DNA from 4 places in the Mesorhizobium sp. M1050 genome. Region 1 is predicted to be linked to each of the others. Evidence: predicted binding sites of a transcription regulator. Region 1 holds the regulator's gene; each other region holds the start of a gene.

Region 1 (4,063 bases):
TCGCCCGTATCTCCGGCGAGACGGCACCACTGCTCTTCACGGCGCTCAACAACCAGTTCTGGTCGAGCAATCTCAACGCGCCGATGGCCAGCCTGCCTGTCACCATCTTCCAGTTCGCTCTCAGCCCCTACGAGGAATGGCAGCAACTGGCCTGGACCGGCGCACTCATCATCACATTGACGGTTCTTGCGCTCAGCATCGTTGCGCGCAGCCTGACCGGACGCAGAGAGGACAAATGAGCCAGATGTTGTCTCCAGACATGACGATCGCCGCCGAGGCCACCGCCAAGGCCAAGATCGAGGTCAAGAACCTCAACTTCTACTACGGCCAGTCGAAGGCGCTGAAGGACATTACGCTGTCCTTGCCGGAGCGCAGCGTCACCGCCTTCATCGGGCCTTCGGGCTGCGGGAAGTCGACGCTGCTGCGCGTCTTCAACCGCATCTACGAGCTCTATCCCAAGCAGACGGCCGAAGGTCAGGTGCTGCTCGACGGCCAGAACGTTCTCGACCGCTCGCAGGACCTCAACCTGCTGCGCACCAAGATCGGCATGGTGTTCCAGAAGCCGACGCCATTTCCGATGTCGATCTATGAAAACATCGCGTTCGGCATCAGGCTCTACGAGAAGCTGAGCAAGTCGGAGATGGACGGCCGCGTCGAGCAGGCGCTGAAGCGCGCGGCACTCTGGACCGAGGTCAAGGACAAGCTCGACGCCAGCGGCCTCAGCCTCTCCGGCGGCCAGCAGCAGCGGCTCTGCATCGCCCGCACCGTGGCGGTGAAGCCGGAAGTCATCCTGCTCGACGAGCCCGCCTCGGCGCTCGACCCGCTGTCGACCGCCAAGATCGAGGAACTGATCGACGAGTTGCAAGCCGACTACACGATCGTCATCGTCACCCACAACATGCAGCAGGCGGCGCGCGTATCGAAGCAGACGGCCTTCATGTATCTGGGCGAGCTGGTCGAGTTCGACCGCACCGAGAAGATCTTCACGTCGCCCCGCGAGAAGCGCACGCAGGACTACATCACCGGCCGCTTCGGCTGAGCTCAGGCATACGAGGAACAGGATCATGAGCGAACACACAGTCGCTTCTTTCGACGAGGATCTCGGTCAGATCAGCAAGCTCATCAGCGACATGGGCGATCTCGCCAGCTCGATGGTCGGCGGTGCGACCAAGGCGCTCTTGAATTCCGACAACGCCTTGGCACAGCGCGTCGTCTCCGATGATGCGATCATGGACGCGCGCCAGCGCGAGCTCGACGACCGCGCAATCACGCTGATCGCCAAGCGGCAGCCGATGGCCGATGATCTGCGCCATGTCGTCGGTTCTATCCGCATGGCCGGCGATCTCGAACGCATCGGCGACCTTGCCAAGAACATCGCCAAGCGTGTCGGCACTGTCGGCCTCAGCGTCACGCCGCGCGACCTTTCGCACTCGATCGATGGAATGGCACAACTGGTGCTGATCCAGGTGCAGGGCGTCATCGAGGAATATGCGGCGCGTGACGCCGCCGCGCTGGCGAAACTGCGTGCCGACGACGAACGCATCGACGTCAAATACACCTCCGTGTTCCGCGAGCTTCTCACCTATATGATGGAAGACCCGCGCAACATCACCGCGTGCACGCATCTTTTGTTCTGCGCCAAGAACCTCGAGCGCATCGGCGACCATGTCACCAACATCGCGGAAAATGCCTATTATGTTTTGACCGGCACGCAGCTGCCGGCCAATCGTCCGAAACAGGACGAGACGACAATGTCCGCGCCCGCGGCATGACGACAGGGGTAACCAGCCGATGATCGCGCCACGCATCATGGTGGTGGAGGACGAGGAGCCGCTAGGCGTGCTGCTCCGTTACAATCTGGAGTCCGAGGGCTATCAGGTCGAGGTCGTGACGCGCGGCGACGAGGCCGAGATCCGGCTGCAGGAGAACGTGCCCGACCTTCTGGTGCTCGACTGGATGGTGCCGGCGGTCTCCGGCATCGAACTCTGCCGGCGCCTGCGAATGCGTCCCGAGACCGAGCGGCTGCCGATCATCATGCTGACCGCGCGCGGCGAGGAGAGCGATCGCGTGCGGGGCCTCTCGACCGGCGCCGACGATTATCTGGTCAAGCCGTTTTCGACACCGGAGTTCATGGCCAGGGTCAAGGCGCTGCTGCGCCGTGCCAAGCCGGAACTGCTGTCCAGCGTGCTGAAGGTCGGCGACATCGTGCTCGATCGAGAATCGCACCGGGTCTATCGCAAGAAGAGCGAGATCCGGCTCGGGCCGACCGAATTCCGCCTGCTCGAATTCATGATGCGCCATCCCGGCCGCGTGTTCTCGCGCAGCCAGCTGCTCGACAACGTCTGGGGCGAAACGATCTACATCGACGAACGCACGGTGGACGTGCATGTCGGGCGGCTGCGCAAAGCCGTCAACAACGGCCGCATGCCCGACGTCATCCGCACCATTCGGGGCGCAGGCTACTCGATCAGGGAAGACTAGCCGATAGATCGGAACCAAGGTTCAAACTTGATCAGCAGGTGGTCGCCAATGGCCACGCGATCCAGACATTCAAGCAGGCGGGATCGAAGTTTTAACTGCCCTTCGCGGTCGCGGGCTCGGCGCGTACCTTGACTGGCTGGCGATTGCCCTCCGATCTCCCAATTCGCTTTTCTGCCAGGCTGGCCGCAGGAAGCACGGCCCGTGACACGCTTTAGTTGGTCACATTGCTATCTTGCCCGCAGAACTCCGATCAAAGTCACGCGCATCAAGAAACAATTTGAACTAATATGGCTATGTGCCCGCTAGAGGATGTGGTTTCGCATAAATGCGCAATTTTATTAAAAATTTTATCCGACTAAGAGCGAGTTTCCCTCTTCTTTATTGATTGTATGTGCTCCGAATAGTCAATACGATCTTGGATCTGATGACGATTCCGCGGGAACGATCTCGTTCTTTGCAACGTTGCTTTGAAAGCGGTCGCCGGACCCTGCGCCGAATGATTTGACCAGGTCGGACACTAAGAGGAAGGATTTCTGATGAGCACGGTCTTAAACGCCAAAGGTATTCCTCTTCCCTACACCGGCGCGTCCAGTCATTGGTTCTCGGCAACCGGAGCCGGGGCCGAACTGCATGGCACCTCAGGCAACGACTCCTTCTGGGGAGACACCGGCGTCAATGTCACGATGTACGGTGGCGCCGGCGACGACTATTATCATCTCTATTCCACCAACAATAAGGCGGTCGAAGATCCCGGGGCAGGGATCGACACGATCGACACCTGGATGAGCTACAAGCTCCCCGACAATTTCGAGAACCTGGTCGTTACCGGCGCCAATCGATATGCGTTCGGAAATGCGTTGGACAACATCATCAAGGGCGGGTCGGGTCATCAGACGCTGGATGGCGGCAAGGGAAATGATGTCCTGATCGGCGGTGACGGCGCCGACACTTTCGCCATCTCCAAAGGAAATGGAAGCGATCTTATCTTCGATTTCGGTGCGACCGATGTGGTGCGCCTTAACGGCTATGACTTCACTTCGTTCGATGCCGTCCGTTCGCAGATGGTTCAGGTGGAATCGAACGTGACGCTGAACGTCGGATCTGACGAGATCCTGGTGTTCAAGAATACGACTATCGACAAGTTGCAGCCGACCCAGTTCGAACTGCCGATAGACAAGTCCGGAATGACGCTGTCCTTCTCCGACGAATTCAACACGCTGAGCCTTCGGGACGGGCAGGACGGCACCTGGAATTCCAATTTCTCGTGGGGAGCGCCGAACGGCAGCACATTGAGCAGCAATGGCGAGTTGCAATGGTATATCGACGCCAATTACGGCCCGACGAGTTCCGTCCACCCGTTCAGCGTTGAAAACGGCGTCCTCACCATCACCGCCGCGCAGGCGCCGGAGGACATCAAGCCTCTGATTAACAACTACGAATACACCTCGGGGATACTGACGACCCACGACACCTTCGCGCAAACCTACGGCTATTTCGAAATGCGGGCGGACCTGCCCGAAACGGCCGGAGCCTGGCCGGCCTTCTGGCTGCTTCCGGAAGACGGATCGTGGCCGCCGGAGCT
Region 2 (4,063 bases), on a different contig from region 1:
TGAGCGCCTTGCCGACGACGAACTTGGTCTGCGGCATCGGCCCCTCGGCAGCGTCCACCAGCACGATGGCTGAGTCCACCATCGACAGGATGCGTTCGACCTCGCCGCCAAAATCGGCGTGGCCGGGGGTGTCGACGATGTTGATGCGGGTGTCCTTCCAATCGACCGAGGTCGCCTTGGCCAGGATGGTGATGCCGCGTTCCTTTTCGAGGTCGTTGGAATCCATGGCGCGTTCGGCGACGCGCTGGTTGTCCCGGAAGGAGCCGGATTGGCGGAGCAATTGGTCGACGAGGGTGGTTTTTCCATGGTCGACGTGCGCGATGATCGCGATATTACGGATTTTCATGTTCTGGTCTCGGAAGCGTTGCAGGCAGCAGGCCAAAAGGCGCTGCCTCTTTCGGTTGCGCGGCTCATACAGGGTTTTTCGCAGTTGCGAAAGAGGAGGCGCGCCACCAAATACTCATCAAATCTTAAGCATCTGCGTGTGAGATGATTCTGTTAACCAAGGCGGGAACCTTTCCGGGCCCGGGCAGTTCGAGCATCATGACCGACAAACTCAACCGATTTTGGCCGCTCATCGCATCCGCAGCCTTTGCAATCCTGCTGGCCGCCAACGCCGCGCAGTCGGCTGCTACGCTGCGCGAGACGCCCCCCGTTGCGCAGTCCGGCACGCAGACAGCCGAGCAGGTCTTCGCCGACGCACCCGACGGGGTCGACCCGATGGTGACCGGCCCGGTCAGCGCCTCCTTCAAGCAGAGGCAGGACACCGCCAACTGCGACAGCGCCGTCTGGCCGAACATTCCAATGGTCTGCTACCCGGACTAAGAGGGCGCTTCACCCCCGCCCCGTCTCGGCAGCTTCGCTTTGCGAAGCCGCCGCGCCGACCCTCCCCACAAGGGGGAGGGTGAATAGTGCGTTTATGCCGACCGTACTGGGTCGAGCGTTACCTTGAAGAGTTCGTTGTCGTCGCGGTCCATCAGCCGCACCGTCATCTGCTCGCTGGCGCCTGAAATATCGACCAGCCCGAAGAATTGCAGGCCCGCCGATGGCGGCAGGTTCTGACCCTGTTCGGCAGTCGGCGCCTTGATGAACTTCAGCTCCGGCCCGAATGTCATGTCAAAATCGTTGGGGCCGAACGTGCCGGCGTGGATCGGGCCCGAGACGAATTCCCAGAACGGATTGAAATCCTGGAACTGCGCCTTGTCCGGGTTGTAGTGGTGGGCGGCCGTGTAGTGCACGTCGGCGGTCAGCCAGACTGTGTTGCTGATGCCGGCGTTCTTGATGAAACGCAGCAGGTCGGCGATCTCGAGCTCGCGTCCCTTTGGCAAGCCATTATCGCCATTGCTGACCGCTTCGGCGCCGACCTTCTTGGTGCCGTCATCCCAGACGACGAGGCCGAGCGGCATGTCGGCGGCGATGATTTTCCAGGTCGCCTTCGAACTCGCCAGCTCGCGCTTCAGCCATTTCGTCTGCTGTTCGCCGAGAATGCGCGATTGCGGGGTCATCTCATCTTGCATGTCCGGACCATTGGGGCCGCGATAGGACCGCATGTCGAGGAAGAACACGTCGAGCAGCGGCCCGTAAGCGATCTTGCGATAGACACGGCCGGGCTCGGAGGGTTCATAGCGGATCGTCGTCATCTCATGGAAGGCGCGCGCCGCGCGGGCCGCCAGCACGTGGATGGATTTCTCCGTATAGCGATTGTCGGCGCTGAGATTCTTCGAATCCGACCAGTTGTTTAGAACTTCGTGGTCGTCCCATTGGTAGAAGGTCGGGCAGATGGCGCTCAACCCGAGCACGTTCCGGTCCATCATGTTGTATTTCCACTGGTCTCGGTATTCGTCCAGCGTCTCGGCGACCTTGCGCTTGCCGTCGATCAGCACGACGTTCTTCCACTTGCCGCCACCGGGCAGGTCGACCTCGTCCTTCATGGCGCCGTCGGCATAGATGGTGTCGCCCGAGTGCAGGAAGAAATCGGGCGTATGCCTGCCGATCGTGGCGTAGGTCTTCATGCCGGTCTCGTCGATGCCCCAGCCCTGGCCGGCCGTGTCGCCCGACCAGGCAAAGCGGATGTCGCGCTTCGAGGCCGGCGCCGTCCTGAAGCGGCCGGTGATAGGCTCCGAAACGGCGTTGATGTCGGCGAGATCGGCTGATGTCATGCGGTAGAAGATGTCCTGGTCGGAAGCGAGGTCGGTGAGCAGCCGTTTGACGGTGTAATCGCTGGCCGGCGACGTATCGAGCGGTGCCAGGCCCGTCGCATTGGCGAAATTCTCCGTCGACGACACCTCGAACATGACGCGCGACGGGCGATCGGTGCGCGTCCAAACCATGCCGCTGGTGGCGTCGACATCGCCCGACTGGACGCCATGGGTGAAGGCCGGCCGCTGATTGGCGCGCGAATAGTATGGCAGTGCCAGGCTCGAAACGCCGGCCAGGCCAACGGCGCTGGCGGACGTGACGAAGGCGCGGCGGGTCATCGAAAGCTTGTTCATGGCTGTTTCCTGGATGGCTTGAACGGTGCCACCAGGATCCAGCGTCAATGTTTCAGGCGCGTCTCGGGATGATGAAGGTTTGATAACAGTGAACAGGGTGATCTCCCCCCTCGAGGGGGAGATGTCGCCGAAGGCGACAGAGGGGGTCGCCGCGCATAGAGCGCCGACCTCCATCTGCACCAGGAGGCAGAGCCCGGTCGGACCGACCCCCTCTGGCCGCTTCGCGGCCATCTCCCCCTCAAGGGGGGAGATTAGCGCTCCGCCGTCGCGGCTAAGCCGCTCTCGGCTCCGGTTCAAACGCTGGCCGGCTTGTATTGATCAGCAGCGAGATACACGCCGCGGCAATCGCCGTCATGCCGGCAATCAGGAAGGCCAGTTCGTAGTTGCCCTGCAACTCGCGCATGGTGCCGCCGAAAGCGGCGGCGGTGGCCGCGCCGATCTGGTGGCCGGCGACGATCCAACCGAACACGATCGGTCCGCTGCGATCGCCGAACGCCTCGTTGGCGAGCCTCAGCGTCGGCGGCACGGTGGCGATCCAGTCGAGGCCGTAGAGCACGGCGAAGATGATCAGGCTGGTCGCCGAGAAGCCGGAATAGGGCAGATAGATCAGCGACAGGCCACGAATGCCGTAATAGACGCCAAGCAGCTTGCGCGGGTCGTAACGGTCGGTAAGCCAGCCCGACAGTGTCGTGCCGACCAGGTCGAAAATGCCCATCATCGACAGCAGGCCGGCGGCCTGAACCTCGCCGATGCCCATATCGCCGCAGAACGCGATCAGATGCGTGCCGACCAGCCCGTTGGTGGTGAAGCCGCAGACGAAGAAGGTGGCGAACAGATACCAGAACACCCTCGTGCCGGCGGCGCGGCGCAACGTCGAGAACGTATGCGCGAGGAAGTTGCCCTGTGAAGCGGGCGGAGCCGGCGGCACGTCGTCGGCCTCGGCGCCGTAGCGCAGCATGCCGATCGAGGCCGGCCGCTCCGGCACCAGCAGCCAGACCAGCGGTAGCAGGGCGGCGGTGGCGATCGCCACCGCAATGACGACCGGCTGCCACCCACCCGACTGCGCCAGAGCAGCGATCATCGGCAGGAACACCAGCATGCCGGAGGCGCTTGAGGCCGACATCAGTCCCATGACAAGGCCGCGATTGGTCTTGAACCAGCGATTGACGATGGTGGCGCCGAGCACGCTGGCGACAGCGCCGGAACCAATGCCCGAGAACACGCCCCAGGTGATGAACAGATGCCAGGGCTTGGTCATCAGCAGGCTGAGCGCGGTAGAGCCCGACATCACCATCAGGGAGGCGAGCAGTGTGCGGCGCAGCCCGATGCGCTCCATCAGCGCCGCGGCAAACGGACCGGTGAGACCGTAAAGCAGGATGCCGACACCAGCGGCCAGCGAGATGACGTCTCGCCGCCAGCCAAAGCTGTTCTCCAGCGGCAGCATCATGACGGCGGGTGCGGACCGCAGGCCGGCCGCGACCAGCAGGCAGAGAAAGATGATGCCAACCACGACGAAGGCGTAGCGCTGGCCAAAGGGACGTGATTGAGTTATCATGTTACTGACCGGTACG
Region 3 (4,063 bases), on a different contig from region 1:
CGACAATGATATCGGCAAGTGTCGCCGCATCCTCGATCGCCATGGCCGCGCCTTGCGCCGCGAACGGCGTCATCGCATGTGCGGCGTCGCCGATCAGTGCGATGCCGTCCGGCATTGTCCAGGGTCGCTTCTGATCGACGGTATGGAGCGGCCAGGTCAGCCACGGTCCAGCCCTTTCCACCAGTCTTGCAAGGCCTGGCGCGGTGCCGCGCACTGCGGCGGCGAGGATGCCGGGATCGGCATGGCCGGACCAGCCTTCGGCGATGCGTTCGCCCTTGGTGAAGGCGACGATATTGAAGGCGTCACCCCCGCTGACGGGATAGGCGACCATATGGAAGCCCGGGTGCAGGAAGGTGGTGACGCAGTCCGGAGCGCCGATCGCCGCGAACGCCTGCCCTGCGGCACTAAGCGCGGTGGTCGTGCGCCAGGCCAGTTCGCCGGAAAAGCGACTTCTTGGCGAGGCAGCCCCCTTTGCCGCGTCGACAAGCCCGCGCACCGAGGACCAAACGCCATCGGCGCCGACCAGCAGGAACCCCTCGGCCGCGATGGATTTGCCGTCGATCTCAACCGTCGCGGTGATGCCATGGGCTCCGGTGGCAAAACCGTGGAGGCGGGCCCCAGTGACGATCTTGATGTCGGCGATCTCGTCGGCACGCGCCATCAGTGCACTCTGCAGGTCGGCCCTGTGGGCGACGAGATAGGGCAGCTGCCAGCGCGTCTCGGCGACTTGCCCCAACGGCACGCGTGCCAGTTCGCGCAGCGTCGCTGCGTCCTTCAAGACCACGGCTTCCGGCCGCACCGCTGCCGGCAGCAGCCGGTCGAGCACGCCAAGCTGGCCGAGTATGCGCGTCGCGTTGGGAGAAAGCTGGAGGCCGGCGCCTACCGCCTCCAGGCGCTGCGCCTGTTCGAACACCTGCACGGAATAGCCGTGTTTGGCGAAAGCAAGCGCTGCGGTCAGCCCGGCGACGCCCGCCCCGGCGATGAGAATTTGCCGGGAACGCATGTCGTTCATCGAGCTTGTCGCGAAAGAATCAGGCAGCCTGATCGATATAGATGCAGCCGGCCGGCAGCGTTTCCGTCGCCTTCAGCTTGGGCGAATAGCGGTACAGCGTCGAGCAATAGGGGCAGACTTTTTCATTGTCGTCGCCCATGTCGAGAAACACATGCGGGTGATCGAAAGGCGGGTTGGCGCCCGTGCACATGAATTCCTTGACGCCGATGTCGATAGCCGGGTAGCCCGCATCGTTCTGAAAATGGGGAATGGAACCGCCTGCCATCGTCGTCTCCTTAACGCAGTCTCATCTGCATCTGGATCATAACAGGCGTCTTTGCAAGTTCGATGAAATGAAACTGTCGCAAAAGTCTGTCAGAGGATAAGTTAAGCCGGTTAACGCATGACCCGGAAAACCGACTTCGGTTTTCGGAAGGGATCATGCGTTGCCTTGGAGTGGCAGAGCGTCCTTTGCGCGTCCTCGAGGACGCGCCGCGCCCTAGCCGGCAGACGGTGTGGAAGAGCGGAATATGAACGAACTGAAGCCGGTGCAGAGCGAATTCATCAACGTGGAGGCGGCAAGCCCGGAAGGCGGCAATCCGGATCGTTTCGTCAATCGCGAATTTTCCTGGCTGCAGTTCAACCGGCGCGTTCTCGAAGAATCGCTGAACCTCAATCATCCGCTGCTGGAACGTGTCCGCTTCCTGTCGATCTCGGCCGCCAATCTCGACGAGTTCTTCATGGTGCGCGTCGCCGGCCTCGCCGGCCAGGTGCGCGAAGGCATCGTGCTGAAAAGTCCTGACGGGCGCACCCCCGAACAGCAGCTGGAACAGCTGCTGCGCGAGGTCGAGCGGCTGCAGGAAGACCAGCAGAAGAGCCTGTCTGCGCTCACGGTGCTGCTCAACAAGGAGGGCATCGAGACCATTACCCGCGACGCGCTCACCAAGGACGAGAAAATCTGGCTGGAAGACCACTTCCAGGAGCAGGTGTTTCCGGTGCTGACACCGCTGTCGATCGACCCGGCGCACCCGTTCCCGTTCATCCCCAATCTCGGCTTCTCGATGGCGCTGCAATTGCGTCATCGCAAGAACGGCGAAGAGATGAGTGCGCTGCTGCGCCTGCCGGTGGCGCTCAAGCGCTTCATCCGTCTGCCGGACCGCAAACGCCACGTCCGCTTCATCCCGCTGGAAGAGGCGGTCGGCCTGTATATCGGCAAGCTCTTCCCTGGCTATGAGGTCAAGGGCTCGGGCACGTTCCGCATCATCCGCGACAGCGATATCGAGGTCGAGGAAGAATCGGAAGATCTCGTGCGCCTGTTCGAGACGGCACTCAAGCGGCGCCGCCGCGGCTCGGTCATCCGCATCGAGTTCGACATACTGATGCCTGGCGAACTGCGCGACTTCGTCGCCGGCGAGCTTGGCGTGTCGTCGAGCCGCATCAGCGTTTTGACCGGGCCGCTGGCGCTCAGCCAGATTTCCGAAATCGTCGCCGTTCCCCGCGACGATCTCAAATTCACCCCCTACAATCCGCGCTTTCCCGAACGCATTCGCGAGCACGGCGGCGACTGTTTCGCCGCCATCCGCGAGAAGGACATCGTCGTCCACCATCCGTATGAATCCTTCGATGTGGTGGTGCAGTTCCTGCGTCAGGCGATGGCCGATCCGGAAGTGGTGGCGATCAAGCAGACGCTTTACCGCACCTCCAATGACAGCCCGATCGTGCGCGCGCTGGTCGACGCGGCCGAGGCCGGCAAATCGGTTACGGCTCTGGTCGAACTCAAGGCGCGCTTCGACGAGGAGGCCAACATCCGCTGGGCGCGCGACCTGGAGCGTGCCGGCGTGCAGGTCGTGTTCGGGTTTCTCGAACTGAAGACACATGCGAAGATGTCGCTGGTGGTGCGGCGCGAGGACGGCAAATTGCGCAACTATGTGCACCTCGGCACCGGCAACTACCATCCGGTCACGGCGCGCATCTACACCGACCTGTCCTTCTTCACCACCGATCCGACGATTGCACGCGACGTCGCCCAGCTCTTCAATTTCATCACCGGCTATGCCGAGCCGACGGACGAAATGCGTCTGGCGATCTCGCCATTCACGCTGAGAAGCCGCATCTTGAAGCATATTGCCGACGAGATTGCCTATGCTGTGGAAGGCAAGCCGGCGCGCATCTGGATGAAGATGAACGCGCTCGTCGACCCGATCATCATCGACGCGCTCTATGATGCCAGCCGCGCCGGAGTCGAGATCGACCTTGTCGTGCGCGGCATCTGCTGCCTGCGGCCGCAGGTTCCGGGCCTTTCGGAGAACATTCGTGTAAAATCGATCGTCGGGCGGTTTCTCGAGCACAGCCGCATCTATTGCTTCGGCAACGGTCACGGCCTGCCGTCGGACGAGGCTGTCGTCTACATCTCGTCGGCGGACCTCATGCCGCGCAATCTCGACCGCCGCGTCGAAACCATGGTGCCGATCACCAACCCAACTGTGCATGAACAGATCCTTGGCCAGATCATGCTTGGCAACATCATGGACAATCAGCAAAGTTTCGACGTATTGGCTGATGGAACTTCCCGGCGCGTGGTGCTGGAGGAGGGCGAGGAACCGTTCAACGCGCAGGAATATTTCATGACCAATCCGAGCCTGTCGGGACGGGGTGACGCGCTGAAGTCGCACGCGCCCAAGCGCATCGCGCAATTCAAGCGCCGCAAGAAGAACGCCGCAGCGTCCGGCTGATGCTGTCTAATTCCCAAGGCCGGTTGCAGGACCGTCGACCGCTGTCCATCATCGACATCGGATCGAATTCGATCCGTCTCGTCGTCTACGAGGGGCTGTCGCGCTCGCCAACCATGCTGTTCAACGAAAAGATGCTCGCCGGTCTCGGCCGAGGCATCGTTTCGACCGGCAAGCTCGACCCCGAGGCAGTGACGCGCTCGATGGAAGAGTTCCGCCGCTTTCGCGCGCTCTCCGACCAGGCCGGCGCCGAACAGATGTATGTGCTGGCCACCGCCGCCGCCCGCGAGGCTATCAACGGTCCCGATTTCATCCACCGCGCCGAAGATGTGCTCAAGACCGA
Region 4 (4,063 bases), on a different contig from region 1:
TCTCCTCTTCAAAGAGAAGGCCCCTAAAGAATCAACCTTTCCACTCAACGCAAGACTTACTCTTACTCATATGCGATTCCCCTGCTCCGGAGGGGGAGAGGTGGCTCGGCGAAGCCGAGACGGAGTGGGGGAAGGCGGTCCTCAAACGCCAAGCCGCTGACAGGGGAGCGCGCGACCGATCAGCGTGAGTCAGATAAATCACGGTCTCGCATAAGGCCGGCACTCCCTACAGCGCCGACAGCTTCAGCTCCACCCGTTCTGCCGGAAACCTGGACTCCGAAAACTGGATCGGCTGGCCATCCGGCGTGACGTTGACAGCGACTGTAACCAGCACGATGGCGCCCGGTTGCAGGTCGAGGTCTGCAAGGTCCGCCGCATCGGCGTGGCGCGCCGATAGCACGGTCGATTGCCTGAGATAGTCGTCGATGCCGAACCGGGCGAGCGATGCGGTGATCGAGCCGGTCTCCGCCATTGCAGCATCGATACCGGCAAAGCGCCGGGCATCGAACCAGCCGGCAGCGCGCGACACAGGCCGTCCGTCGGCTTCGCCGCGCGTTTCCAGGCGGATCACATCGGCTCCCTTGGCGAGCCCCAGCCCCTCGGCGACGCGCTGGCTGGCCGGCTCGACCGAGGACGCCAGCAGGACGATATGCCGTTCCGATGTCTGCCCTTGCAGGCCCGTTGAAAAGCGTGTGCGCGCACCGATGGGATAGGACAGCCGCCTGCGCGACAGCACGAAGGTGCCGCGCCCCTGCTCGGCCCGCAGCACCCCTTCCTGCACAAGGGCCGATATGGCGCTGCGCACGGTGTGGCGGTTGACGCCATAGCGCTCAGCCAGTGCCATCTCCGGCGGCAGCGCGGCGCTTTCTGCGAAATCGCCGACGGCGATCGCCTGCAGGATCTTCTCGGCGATCTGCCGCCACAGCGAGACGCCGCTGCGCCGCTCGATGCTGTTCGCTGCCAGCCGCCCGACCATTGATTGCCCCCAGTCTTCAAGTGCTTGTCATCCACCCGTCATGGACTCGCGCTAGATAATAGGTATAATTTGTATAGTTGTCTATATCAATAGACAAATTTGGCGAAGAGGAATGTTGCTGATGCGAGGACAGGAAGCCCGCGATCAAGCCGAACGCAAGGCCGCGATGGCAACCCTGGCGCAATCCGGCGGCGACGACATCGTTCGGCTCTGGAACGAGGCCGGACTGCCTTCGGACGCAGAACTGCTGCGCGGCCCCGAAACCGGCCTGGTCACCGTACGCGGCCGCATCGGCGGTGGGGGCGCGCCCTTCAATGTCGGCGAGGCGACCGTCACCCGCGCCACCGTCCGGCTGCCGTCCGGACAGGTCGGCCATTGCTATGCGCTTGGCCGCGACAAGCAGAAGGCGAAGCTGGCGGCCATCGCCGACGCACTGTGGCAGGACCCGGCCCGCCGCGCCGAGGTCGAGACCGGGCTGATAGCGCCTCTGCGGTCGGCCCTGACCACGGCGCATGAACGCCGCCGCGCCGAGACGGCGGCAACGAAGGTGGATTTCTTCACCATGGTACGCGGAGAAGACTGATGGACATCGCATCGCAATCGATCGAGGGCGGCTTCGCCGATCCGGTCTTCAACGCACAGACCGTGTTCCGCGCTGTCATGGAGGCGATGGCGCGGCCTGGCAGCGTGCAGCCGTTGCCCGCCTTTGCCCGTCCGCCGGCGCCGCTGTCGGCGACCGCCGGTGCCATTGCGCTGGCGCTTTGCGACAATGACACCCCGCTCTGGCTCGACCCGGCTTTACAGGCTTCCCCTGCCATCAAATCCTGGCTTGGTTTCCACACCGGCGCGCCATTGGCCAACACGCCGGCCGATGCGCATTTCGCGTTGATCGCAGCCCCGGCCGAGATGATGGCGCTCGACGGTTTTTCGCAAGGCACGCAGGACTATCCCGACCGTTCGACCACATTGGTCCTGCAGGTCAGCGATCTCGTCTCCGGCACGCCGCTGTTGCTCGAAGGCCCCGGCATCGAAGCCAGCGCGACGATCGCGCCGGCACGGATGCCACGCCATTTCGTCGAACAGTGGAAGCAGAACATCAAGCGCTTTCCGCGAGGCGTCGACATCATCCTCACCACATCGGACGGCATTGCCTGCCTGCCGCGCACGACGCGCATCAAGACGATGGAGGCGTAAGATGTATGTCGCGGTTAAAGGCGGTGAAGCCGCAATCGCCAACGCCCACAGCCTGCTTGCCGACCGCCGCCGTGGCGACCGTTCGGTGCCAGCCCTTCGCCTCGACCAGATCGTCGAGCAGCTGGCGCTCGGCGTCGACCGGGTGATGAGCGAAGGCTCGCTCTACGACCGGGAACTGGCGGCACTCGCCATCGTCCAGGCGCGCGGCGACATGATCGAGGCAATCTTCCTGGTACGCGCCTATCGCACCACGCTGCCGCGCTTCGGCTACACCAAGCCTATCGACACCGCCACCATGCTGGTCGAGCGGCGCGTGTCGGCGACTTACAAGGACCTGCCTGGCGGCCAGTTGCTCGGCCCGACCTTCGACTACACCCACCGGCTGCTCGATCCCGAGCTTGCCGCCGGCGCCGACGTCGCCGAGCCGCTGCAGCGCGAGACCGAAGCGCAAGCCATGCCGCGCGTCTCGGCCATCCTTGCCCGCGAAGGCCTGATCGAACCGGACGGCGACATGCCGCAGGATCACGTCCCCGGCGACATCACCCGCGAGCCGCTGGAGTTCCCGATGGCGCGCGACATCCGCCTGCAGGCGCTGTCGCGCGGCGACGAGGGCTTCCTGCTGGCGCTCGGCTATTCCACACAGCGCGGCTATGCCCGCAATCATCCCTTTGTCGGCGAAATCCGCATCGGCGAGGTCGAGCTGGAACTCGACGTGCCCGAACTGCCTTTTGCTGTCCCGCTCGGCACTGTGCGCATCACCGAATGCCAGATGGTCAACCAGTTCAAGGGTTCGGCCAAGGCGCCGCCGCAATTCACCCGCGGCTACGGCCTCGTCTTCGGCCAGAGCGAGCGCAAGGCGATGGCGATGGCGCTCTGCGACCGGGCGCTGCGCGCCAGCGAGTTGGGCGAGGATGTCGTCGCTGCTGCCCAGGATGAGGAGTTCGTCATCTCGCATTCCGACAACGTTCAGGCGACCGGCTTCGTCGAACATCTGAAGCTGCCGCACTATGTCGACTTTCAGGCCGAACTCGACCTCGTGCGCCGCATGCGTGCCGAATACGACGCCCGCGAAAACCCTACGAAGGCCGAAGAGAAGCGGGAGGCTGCGGAATGATCGAAGGCCTCTCCCACATGACCTTTATCGTCCGCGATCTCGACCGGATGACCGAGATCCTCGAGGGCATACTCGACGCCCGAGAGGTCTATGCCAGCGGCGCCGAACAGTTCTCGCTGTCGCGCGAAAAGTTCTTCCTGATCGGCGACATCTGGGTCGCCATCATGGAGGGCGATCCCTTGCCGGAACGCAGCTACAACCACATCGCCTTCAAGATCGATGACGCCGATTTCGACCGCTACGCCGAGCGCGTCAAAGCGCTTGGCCTCGACACGCGCCCGCCGCGCCCACGCGTCGAGGGTGAAGGCCGCTCGATCTATTTCTACGACGACGACAACCACATGTTCGAACTGCACACAGGCACGCTCGCGGAGCGGCTGGCACGCTACGCCAAGGGACTGAAAGTCGCGCAATGACCGACATCGCCACCTACAACTTCGCCTATCTCGACGAACAGACCAAGCGGATGATCCGCCGCGCGATCCTCAAGGGCATCGCCATCCCCGGCTATCAGGTGCCGTTCGCCTCGCGCGAAATGCCGATGCCCTATGGCTGGGGCACCGGCGGCGTGCAGGTCACCGCTTCGATCATCGGTCCCGACGATGTGCTGAAAGTGATCGACCAGGGCGCCGACGACACCACCAATGCCGTCTCGATCCGCGCCTTCTTCAAGAAGGTCGCCAATGTCGCGGTGACCACCGACACAGCCAGCGCCACCATCATCCAGACCCGTCACCGCATCCCCGAGCATCCGCTGACTGCGGGCCAGGTGCTTGTCT

The links. Region 1 encodes PhoB, which activates phosphate uptake and scavenging genes when phosphate is short. Its sites were predicted from a motif close to TGTCATNNANCTGTCAT; they were not measured.
Region 2: NKH57_RS14870 (alkaline phosphatase D family protein) is a predicted target of PhoB. The motif match lies at 2,564-2,580, and genes of this name have one in related genera.
Region 3: NKH57_RS33295 (RNA degradosome polyphosphate kinase) is a predicted target of PhoB. The motif match lies at 1,341-1,357, and genes of this name have one in related genera.
Region 4: phnG (phosphonate C-P lyase system protein PhnG) is a predicted target of PhoB. The motif match lies at 1,002-1,018, and genes of this name have one in related genera.

The regions. Positions count from the first base shown of each region.
Region 1 covers NZ_JAMYMV010000046.1:15,548-19,610, forward strand. The annotation lists gene pstA (phosphate ABC transporter permease PstA) at 1-239, shown strand, start outside; gene pstB (phosphate ABC transporter ATP-binding protein PstB) at 236-1,039, shown strand; gene phoU (phosphate signaling complex protein PhoU) at 1,065-1,772, shown strand; gene phoB (phosphate regulon transcriptional regulator PhoB) at 1,792-2,481, shown strand; gene eglC (endo-1,3-1,4-beta-glycanase EglC) at 3,018-4,063, shown strand, end outside.
Region 2 covers NZ_JAMYMV010000022.1:70,027-74,089, forward strand. The annotation lists gene typA (translational GTPase TypA) at 1-346, opposite strand, end outside; gene NKH57_RS14865 (hypothetical protein) at 544-825, shown strand; gene NKH57_RS14870 (alkaline phosphatase D family protein) at 918-2,492, opposite strand; gene NKH57_RS14875 (MFS transporter) at 2,764-4,047, opposite strand.
Region 3 covers NZ_JAMYMV010000142.1:341-4,403, forward strand. The annotation lists gene NKH57_RS33285 (FAD-dependent monooxygenase) at 1-1,012, opposite strand, end outside; gene NKH57_RS33290 (zinc-finger domain-containing protein) at 1,032-1,277, opposite strand; gene NKH57_RS33295 (RNA degradosome polyphosphate kinase) at 1,522-3,723, shown strand; gene ppx (exopolyphosphatase) at 3,723-4,063, shown strand, end outside.
Region 4 covers NZ_JAMYMV010000050.1:1-4,063, forward strand. The annotation lists gene phnF (phosphonate metabolism transcriptional regulator PhnF) at 227-976, opposite strand; gene phnG (phosphonate C-P lyase system protein PhnG) at 1,098-1,559, shown strand; gene phnH (phosphonate C-P lyase system protein PhnH) at 1,559-2,170, shown strand; gene NKH57_RS23600 (carbon-phosphorus lyase complex subunit) at 2,172-3,284, shown strand; gene fosX (FosX/FosE/FosI family fosfomycin resistance hydrolase) at 3,281-3,700, shown strand; partial or broken gene NKH57_RS23610 (alpha-D-ribose 1-methylphosphonate 5-phosphate C-P-lyase PhnJ) at 3,697-4,063, shown strand, end outside.